Linked DNA regions of Streptacidiphilus albus JL83. The main gene of each other region encodes a partner of the protein of the gene in region 2 in a complex. Links are inferred from orthologs where the notes say so. Each region holds a gene or a part of one and is shown on either strand. Other genes may lie near its edges.

Region 1 (3,597 bases), 2.7 Mb from region 2 along the record:
TCGGCGGGGTGGAGCACCACAGCGACTCCTCCGAGGCCTACTACGCCCACACTCCGGGGCTGCACGTGGTCGCCCCCGGCAACGTCGCCGACGCCTACGGGCTGCTCCGGGCGGCCATCGCCTCCGACGACCCGGTGGTCTTCCTGGAGCCCAAGCGGCTCTACTGGTCCAAGGCCGACTGGTCCCCCGCGGCCGCGGTCCCGCCGCTGGGCCGGGCGGCCGTGGTCCGCACCGCCCCGCCGGGTCCCAGCGCCACCCTGATCACCTACGGGCCCTCACTGCCGGTCTGCCTGGAGGCCGCCGAGGCCGCACGCGCCGAGGGCTGGGAGCTCTCCGTGGTCGACCTGCGCAGCCTGGTGCCCTTCGACGACGAGACGGTTTGCGCGGCGGTGCGCGCCTCCGGGCGCGCCCTGGTGGTGCACGAGGCGGCCGGCTTCGGCGGCGTCGGCGCGGAGATCGCCGCCCGGATCAGCGAGCGCTGCTTCCACCACCTGGCCGCCCCCGTGCTCCGGGTCACCGGCTTCGACATCCCCTATCCTCCGCCGATGCTGGAGCGCCACCACCTGCCCTCGGTGGACCGCATCCTCGACGCCGTCGCCCGACTCCAGTGGGAGCAGTGACCCCGATGCCCTCCGTACGCGAGTTCCCGCTGCCCGACCTGGGGGAGGGCCTGACCTCCGCCGAGATCGTCCGCTGGCTGGTGGAGGTCGGCGAGGTGATCGAGGTCGACCAGCCGGTGGCCGAGGTGGAGACCGCGAAGGCCATGGTCGAGGTCCCCTGCCCGTACGGCGGGGTGGTCACCGCCCGCTTCGGTGAGGTGGGTGCGGAGATCCCGGTCGGCGCCGCGCTGGTCACCGTCGCGGTCGGCCCGGCCGAGCCCGCGACCTCCCCCGCTGCCACCACCGGCTCCGGCTCCGGCAACGTCCTCGTCGGCTACGGCACCGCCGAGTCCGGGAAGGGCGCCCGGCGCCGCCGGCTCGCCCCGAACGGCACCGCGAACGGCACCGTGCAGGTCGCCGCGCCGGTCGTGGTGCCGGTCACCGCGCCGGTCGCCGCGCCGGTCGTGGTGCCGGTCGTGGTACCGGTCGCCGTGCCGGCCCGCCCGGCCGCCGCGCACCGGCAGCCGCCGGCCGTCATCTCCCCGCTGGTCCGCCGGCTCGCCCGGGAGCACGGCCTCGACCTGGCCGAGCTGCCCGGCAGCGGCCCCGACGGGCTGATCCTCCGCGCCGACGTCGAGCGCGGCATCGCCGCCCAGGCCCCGGCGCCGGAAGCGGCCCCGCAGCCGGCCCAGGACGAGGTCGTGCCGCTGCGCGGGGCGGCGCGGATCGCGTCCGAGCGGTTCACCCGCAGCCGTCGCGAGATCCCCGACGCCACCTGCTGGGTGGACGCCGACGCCACCGGGCTGCTCGCCGCCCGCGACGCGCTCAACCGCGGCGGACGGGAGCCCAGGATCGGGCTGCTGCCGCTGCTGGCCCGGATCTGCACCGCCGCGCTGGCGGTGCATCCCGCCCTCAACTCCACCGTGGTCACCGACGCCGACGGCACCGCCACCGGCATCCGCCGGAACAGCGCCGTGCACCTGGGCTTCGCCGCCCAGTCCGCCCGCGGCCTGGTGGTTCCGGTGGTCCGGGACGCCCATCTGCTCGACACGGCCCAACTGGCTGCCGAGACAGCCCGGCTGACGGAGAGTGCCCGCACCGGTCGGCTCGCCGCCGCCGAGCTGACCGGCGGCACCTTCACCCTCAACAACTACGGCGTCTTCGGCGTCGACGGCTCCACCCCGATCCTCAACCACCCGGAGGCGGCGATGCTCGGGGTGGGCCGGATCACGGCCAAACCCTGGGTGGTGGACGGGGTGCTGGCGGTCCGTCAGGTCGTCCAGCTCTCCTTCACCTTCGACCACCGGGTCTGCGACGGCGCGACGGCGGGCGGGTTCCTCCGGCTGGTCGCCGACGCGGTGGAGGACCCCGCCACCCTGCTCCGCCACCTCTGAACCGGGTCGGGAGGGCTCAGCCGCGTCGCAGCACGAAGCGGAACAGCCCGTCCTCGCCCTCGCCGTCGCGGACGAAGCCGGCCCGGACCACCACCGCCTGCGAGGCGGTGTTCCCGGGCTCGGTGTGGGCGACGACGACGTCGACCTCGGGCTGGTCCAGGGCGAAGGCGGAGATCACCGCCACCGCCTCGGTGGCGTAGCCCCGACCGCGCTGGGAGGCGGCGAGGTCGTAACCGATCTCGGCCGAGCCCTCGCTCGGCGGGCCGTGGAAGCCGATGCCGCCGACGGCCGCGCCGTCCTCGGTCCGGACCACGGCGTAGACGCCCCAGCGCGGCGCGAAGACGCCCGCCTGCGCGGCCTTGGCCGCCATGGTGCAGGCGTCCCTGGTCCCCTCGTAGGGACCGTCGGCGACCCAGTCGAAGCCGCCGGCGCCGCCCGTGCTCAGGTCCACCGCCGACTCCGGCCCGATCGGGTGGAGTTGGAGGCGCTCGGCGTACAGGTGGCCGTCGGTGCTGTCAGTCATGTCGTCCCTTGGGGAGGTCGGCGTTGGCCCTGCTCGGTCGCGGCCATCATGCCGGACCGTCCCCCAGCAGCGCCGACCGCCCCTGGGCGGCGAAGGCGGCCCGCAGCCCGGCCGCGTCCGCGGCGGTGAGCAGCCGGTAGCCGGTCTCCTCGCCGCCGCGGCCGTAGGGCCGCCAGAGCACCGGGTCGGCGACCTGCCAGTGCTCGCGGCGCAGCCCGGTCCTGGCCGTCTTGTGGGTGGCGGTCACCGGCATCTCCGGGACCAGCCGGACGAAACGCGGCGGCATCTTGGTGCCGAGGTCGGGCTGGGCGGCCAGGAAGGCCGTCAGCTCCGTCGCCAGACGCTCGACGCTGTCGGCCTCCTGTCGCCCGGTCAGCTCGACGGCGGCCATCACCTGGTCCCCCGCCACCGGGTCGGGCACCGCGTAGACGGCGACGGCCCGGGCCCGCTCCCAGCGGGCGAGGATGTTCTCTATGTCGGCGACCGCCAGGTTCTCGCTGTCGACCCGGAGCCAGTCGGTGGTGCGACCGGCGAAGCGGAACCAGCCCTCGGCGTCGCGGTGGAAGAGGTCGCCGGTCCAGTACCAGCCGTCGCGGATCCGGGCGGCCCCGGCCTCCGGATTCCGCCAGTAGCCCTCGAAGCCGGCCCGGTCGGTGCGGTTGACCAGTTCGCCGATGGCCTCCTCCCCGTTGAGCAGCCGGCCGTGGGCGTCGAAGCGGGAGCGCGGGCACTCGGCGCCGGTCTCCGGGTCGACCACGGCGAGGTCGTCGTCCGGGCCGGCGCCCGCGCGGCCGACCGCCCCGGGCGGGGCCGACGGATCCTGCTGGAGGTTGCAGCCGCCCTCGGAGGAGCCGTAGCCCTCGACCAGCCGACAGCCGAACCGGGCCTCGAAGCGGGCGGCGTCGACCGCGCCGGCCTCGGTGCCGAAGCCGAGCCGCAGCGGCGAGTCGGCGTCGTCCGCCCGGGCCTCGGTGGCCAGGACGTAGGAGACCGCACGGCCCACATAGGTGAAGTACCCGGCGCCGTGGGCGCGGACGTCCTCCAGGAACCGGGAGGCGGAGAAGCGGCGGCGCAGCGCGAC
Region 2 (4,484 bases):
TCCAAGAAGGCCGCCTTCGCGCTGCCGCTGGCCGACGCCGCCGCCGTCGAGGCAGTCGCCCTGGGCGCGCTGCTCGGCGCGTACACCTTCACCGCGTTCCGCAGCGAGGCCGCCCTGGCCGGCGGCAAGGACCCGCTGGCCGAGATCGCCCTGGTCGGCGCCAAGCGCGGGGACAAGGCGAACAAGGCCGCCGTCGACCGGGCCACCGTCGTCGCCGAGGAGATGAACCGCACCCGCGACCTCATCAACACCCCGCCGAACGACCTCTTCCCGAAGTCCTTCGCCGACATCGTCACCACCGTCGGCAAGGAGCACGGCCTCAAGGTCGAGGTGCTGGACGAGAAGGCGCTGACCAAGGGCGGCTTCGGCGGCATCATGGGCGTCGGCATCGGCTCCGCGCGCCCGCCGCGCCTGGTCAAGGTCGCCTACACCCACCCCAAGGCCAAGCAGACGCTCGCCTTCATCGGCAAGGGCATCACCTACGACTCGGGCGGCATCTCGCTCAAGCCGGCCGGCCACAACGAGACCATGAAGTGCGACATGTCCGGCGCCGCCGCCGTGTTCGCCGCCGTGGTCGCGGCCGCCCGCCTCGGGCTGCAGGTCAACGTCACCGGCTGGCTGGCGCTGGCGGAGAACATGCCCTCGGGCTCGGCCACCCGCCCCGGCGACGTGCTCAAGATGTACGGCGGCAAGACCGTCGAGGTGCTGAACACCGACGCCGAGGGCCGGCTGGTGCTGGCCGACGCGATCGTCCGCGCCGGCGAGGAGAAGCCCGACGCGATCGTCGACGTGGCGACCCTGACCGGCGCCATGATGATGGCGCTGGGCAGCCGCACCTTCGGCATCATGGCCAACCAGGACGACTTCCGGGACAAGGTCTTCGCCGCGGCCACCGCCGCCGGCGAGCAGTCCTGGCCGATGCCGCTCCCGGCCGAGCTGCGCAAGGGCATGGAGTCCCCGACCGCGGACATCGCCAACATGGGCGACCGGATGGGCGGCGGCCTGGTGGCCGGCCTGTTCCTGCAGGAGTTCGTCGCCGAGGGCATCTCCTGGGCGCACCTCGACATCGCCGGACCGGCGTTCCACGAGGGCGCGCCCTACGGCTACATCCCCAAGGGCGGCACCGGCTCGGCCGTGCGCACCCTGGTCCAGCTCGCCGAGGAGGCTTCGGCCGGAGCTCTGTAGCACCCCGGTCCCGACCGGTTCGAGGGGCGGCCCGCGCGGAATGCGCGGGCCGCCCCCGGCGTTCGCCATGAGCGCAACCGCACGGGCATCCGAGTGATGAGTGGACCGCAGGGCACCGCTGAGCGGGCTCACCGCGTCCACAGAGCGACCCGGGACATCATGCGGTGTGAACAAGTGCGAGGATGTATATCCGGCACGACTGGTCTCCCCACAAGGGAGTACCCAACCCCGGCCGGAGATCGACCGGGACGATCCGCACCCCTTTTGCATGGAGGACGTGACGTGGCGAACGACGCCAGCACCGTTTTCGACGTTGTCATTCTCGGAGGCGGAAGCGGCGGATACGCCGCCGCGCTGCGGGCGGCCCAGTTGGGGCTGCAGGTGGCCCTCATCGAGAAGGGCAAGCTCGGCGGTACCTGCCTCCACAACGGCTGCATCCCGACCAAGGCTCTGCTGCACGCGGGAGAGGTCGCCGACCAGACCCGCGAGAGCGCGGGCTTCGGCGTGAAGGCCACCTTCGAGGGCATCGACATCCAGGGCGTCCACGCCTACAAGGACGGCGTCATCGCCGGCCTGTACAAGGGCCTGCAGGGCCTGGTGGCCAGCCGCAAGATCACCTACGTGTCCGGTGAGGGCCGCCTCTCGTCCCCGACCACGGTGGACGTCAACGGCGAGCGCTACACCGGCCGCCACATCCTGCTGGCGACCGGCTCCGTGCCGAAGTCGCTGCCCGGCCTGGCCATCGACGGCGACCGGGTCATCTCCTCGGACCACGCGCTGACCCTGGACCGGGTCCCGCAGTCCGTGATCGTGCTCGGCGGCGGCGTCATCGGCGTCGAGTTCGCGTCGGTCTGGAAGTCCTTCGGGGCCGAGGTCACCATCATCGAGGCGCTGCCGCACCTCGCCCCGCTGGAGGACGAGAACTCCTCCAAGCTGCTGGAGCGGGCCTTCCGCAAGCGCGGCATCAAGTTCGAGCTGGGCGCCCGCTTCGCCGGTGTCGAGTACACCGCGACCGGTGTCCGCGCCTCGCTGGAGAACGGCAAGCAGGTCGAGGCCGAGCTGATGCTCGTCGCCGTCGGCCGCGGCCCGGTCTCGGCCGGCCTGGGCTACGAGGAGGCGGGCGTCGCGACCGACCGCGGCTACGTCCTCGTCGACGAGTACATGCAGACCAACGTCCCGACCATCTCCGCGGTGGGCGACCTGGTCCCGACCCTGCAGCTGGCGCACGTCGGCTTCGCCGAGGGCATCCTCGTCGCGGAGCGGCTGGCCGGCCTCAAGGTCGTCCCGATCGACTACGACGGCGTGCCGCGCGTCACCTACTGCAACCCCGAGGTCGCCTCCGTCGGCATCACCGAGGCCAAGGCCAAGGAGCTGTACGGCGCGGACAAGGTGGTCGTCGCCAAGTTCAACCTGGCCGGCAACGGCAAGTCGAAGATCCTGAAGACCGCCGGCGAGGTCAAGCTGGTCCAGGTCAAGGATGGCGCCGTGGTCGGCGTCCACATGGTCGGCGAGCGCATGGGCGAGCAGGTGGGCGAGGCCCAGCTGATCTACAACTGGGAGGCCCTGCCCAACGAGGTCGCCCAGCTGATCCACGCGCACCCGACCCAGAGCGAGGCCCTCGGCGAGGCCCACCTGGCGCTGGCCGGCAAGCCGCTGCACAACCACGACTGACGTCCCTCGCACCGCGTCCGACCCGGGGGCTGCCCCCGGAGCCCCAGGGCCACCCATCCGCACGCACCACAAGGAGCAACTGAAACCATGGCGGTCTCAGTAACACTGCCCGCGCTCGGCGAGAGCGTGACCGAGGGCACCGTCACCCGCTGGCTCAAGGCCGAGGGTGAGCGCGTCGAGGTCGACGAGCCCCTGCTCGAGGTCTCCACCGACAAGGTCGACACCGAGATCCCGGCGCCCGTGTCCGGCATCCTGGCCTCGATCAAGGTCGCTGAGGACGAGACGGTGGAGGTCGGCGCCGAGCTGGCCGTCATCGACGACGGCACCGGCGCGCCCGCGCCGGTCGCCGCACCCGTGGCCGCGCCGGTCGCCGAGCCGGCGCCGGTCGCCGCCGCTCCGGCCCCGGTCGCCGCGCCCGCCCCGTGGCCGCCGCGCCCGCCCCGGTCGCCGCCCCGGCTCCGGCCGCCGCCCCGGCCGCGCCGGTCGCCGGCACCCCGGTGCTGCTGCCCGCCCTGGGCGAGAGCGTCACCGAGGGCACCGTCACCCGCTGGCTCAAGGCCGAGGGCGACACCGTCGAGGCCGACGAGCCGCTGCTCGAGGTCTCCACGGACAAGGTCGACACCGAGATCCCGGCCCCGGTGTCCGGTGTCCTGGTGAAGATCAGCGTCGGCGAGGACGAGACGGTGGAGGTCGGCGCGGAGCTGGCCGTCATCGGCGTCGCCGGTGCCGCCCCCGCTGCCGCCCCGGCCCCGGTCGCCGCTGCTCCGGCCCCGTCGCCGCCCCGGCACCGGCCCCCGTGGCCGCTGCTCCGGCGCCGGTCGCCGCGCCCGCCCCGGTCGCCGCGCCCGCCCCGGCCCCGGTCGCCGCCCCCGTGGCCGCTCCGGTCGCCGCCCCGGCCCCGGTCGCCGCTGCCCGGCCCCGGTCGCCGCTCCGGCCCCCGTGGTCGCTGCTCCGGCCGCGCCGGTCGCCGACGCCGGCGACGCCTACGTCACCCCGCTGGTCCGCAAGCTCGCGGCCGAGCAGGGTGTCGACCTGGGCTCGCTGGAGGGCTCCGGCGTCGGCGGTCGCATCCGCAAGCAGGACGTCATCGCCGCCGCCGAGGCAGCCCGCGCCGCCGCTGCGGCCACGGCCGCCCCGGCCGCCGCCGCGAAGGCCCCGGCGACCATCGCCGAGGCCTCGCCGCTGCGCGGACAGACCGTCAAGCTGACCCGGATGCGCAAGGTCATCGCCGACAACATGCTCAAGGCGATGCAGACCACCGCGCAGCTCACCACCGTGGTCGAGGTGGACGTCACCAACATCATGCGGCTGCGCGCCAAGGCCAAGGCGGGCTTCCAGGCCCGCGAGGGCGTCAAGCTCTCGCCGATGCCGTTCTTCGTGAAGGCCGCGACCGAGGCGCTCAAGGCGCACCCGGTGGTCAACTCCACCCTCAACGACGCCGAGGGCACGATCACCTACCACGCGACCGAGAACGTCGGCATCGCGGTGGACACCGAGAAGGGCCTGATGGTCCCGGTCATCCACGACGCGGGCGACCTCAACATCGCCGGCATCGCCAAGAAGACCGCCGACCTGGCCGCCCGCACCCGGGACAACAAGGTCAAGCCGGACGAGCTGTCCGGTGGCAC

Evidence for each region.
Region 1: the proteins of lpdA (region 2) and BS75_RS21305 are in contact, whole or in part, in a crystal structure (PDB 1EBD), measured with the Geobacillus stearothermophilus proteins. The link is inferred for Streptacidiphilus albus JL83 from one-to-one orthologs. Residues at the interface, in WP_049624544.1 of Geobacillus stearothermophilus: Pro340, Ser341, Asp344, Tyr345, Arg403, Asp406, Val408, Glu431, Ala432, Gly433, Asp438; in WP_033016211.1 of Geobacillus stearothermophilus: Ile130, Ala131, Met132, Pro133, Arg136, Arg140, Glu141, Asn155, Arg157.

The regions. Positions count from the first base shown.
Region 1 is NZ_JQML01000001.1:4,908,991-4,912,587, reverse strand. What follows is about bases 1-2,809. They hold BS75_RS21305 (dihydrolipoamide acetyltransferase family protein), read left to right. Parts: upstream 1-625; coding sequence 626-1,993; downstream 1,994-2,809. Other genes in these bases: BS75_RS21295 (AMP-binding protein), read right to left, coding at 2,563-2,809; BS75_RS21300 (GNAT family N-acetyltransferase), read right to left, coding at 2,010-2,516; BS75_RS21310 (alpha-ketoacid dehydrogenase subunit beta), read left to right, coding at 1-620. Also shown: more of BS75_RS21295, read right to left, coding at 2,810-3,597.
Region 2 is NZ_JQML01000001.1:2,197,475-2,201,958, forward strand. The notes cover bases 754-3,661. They hold lpdA (dihydrolipoyl dehydrogenase), read left to right. Parts: upstream 754-1,467; coding sequence 1,468-2,856; downstream 2,857-3,661. Other genes in these bases: BS75_RS09550 (leucyl aminopeptidase), read left to right, coding at 754-1,185. In the rest of the region: more of BS75_RS09550, read left to right, coding at 1-753. UniProt on the Escherichia coli protein: Lipoamide dehydrogenase is a component of the glycine cleavage system as well as of the alpha-ketoacid dehydrogenase complexes.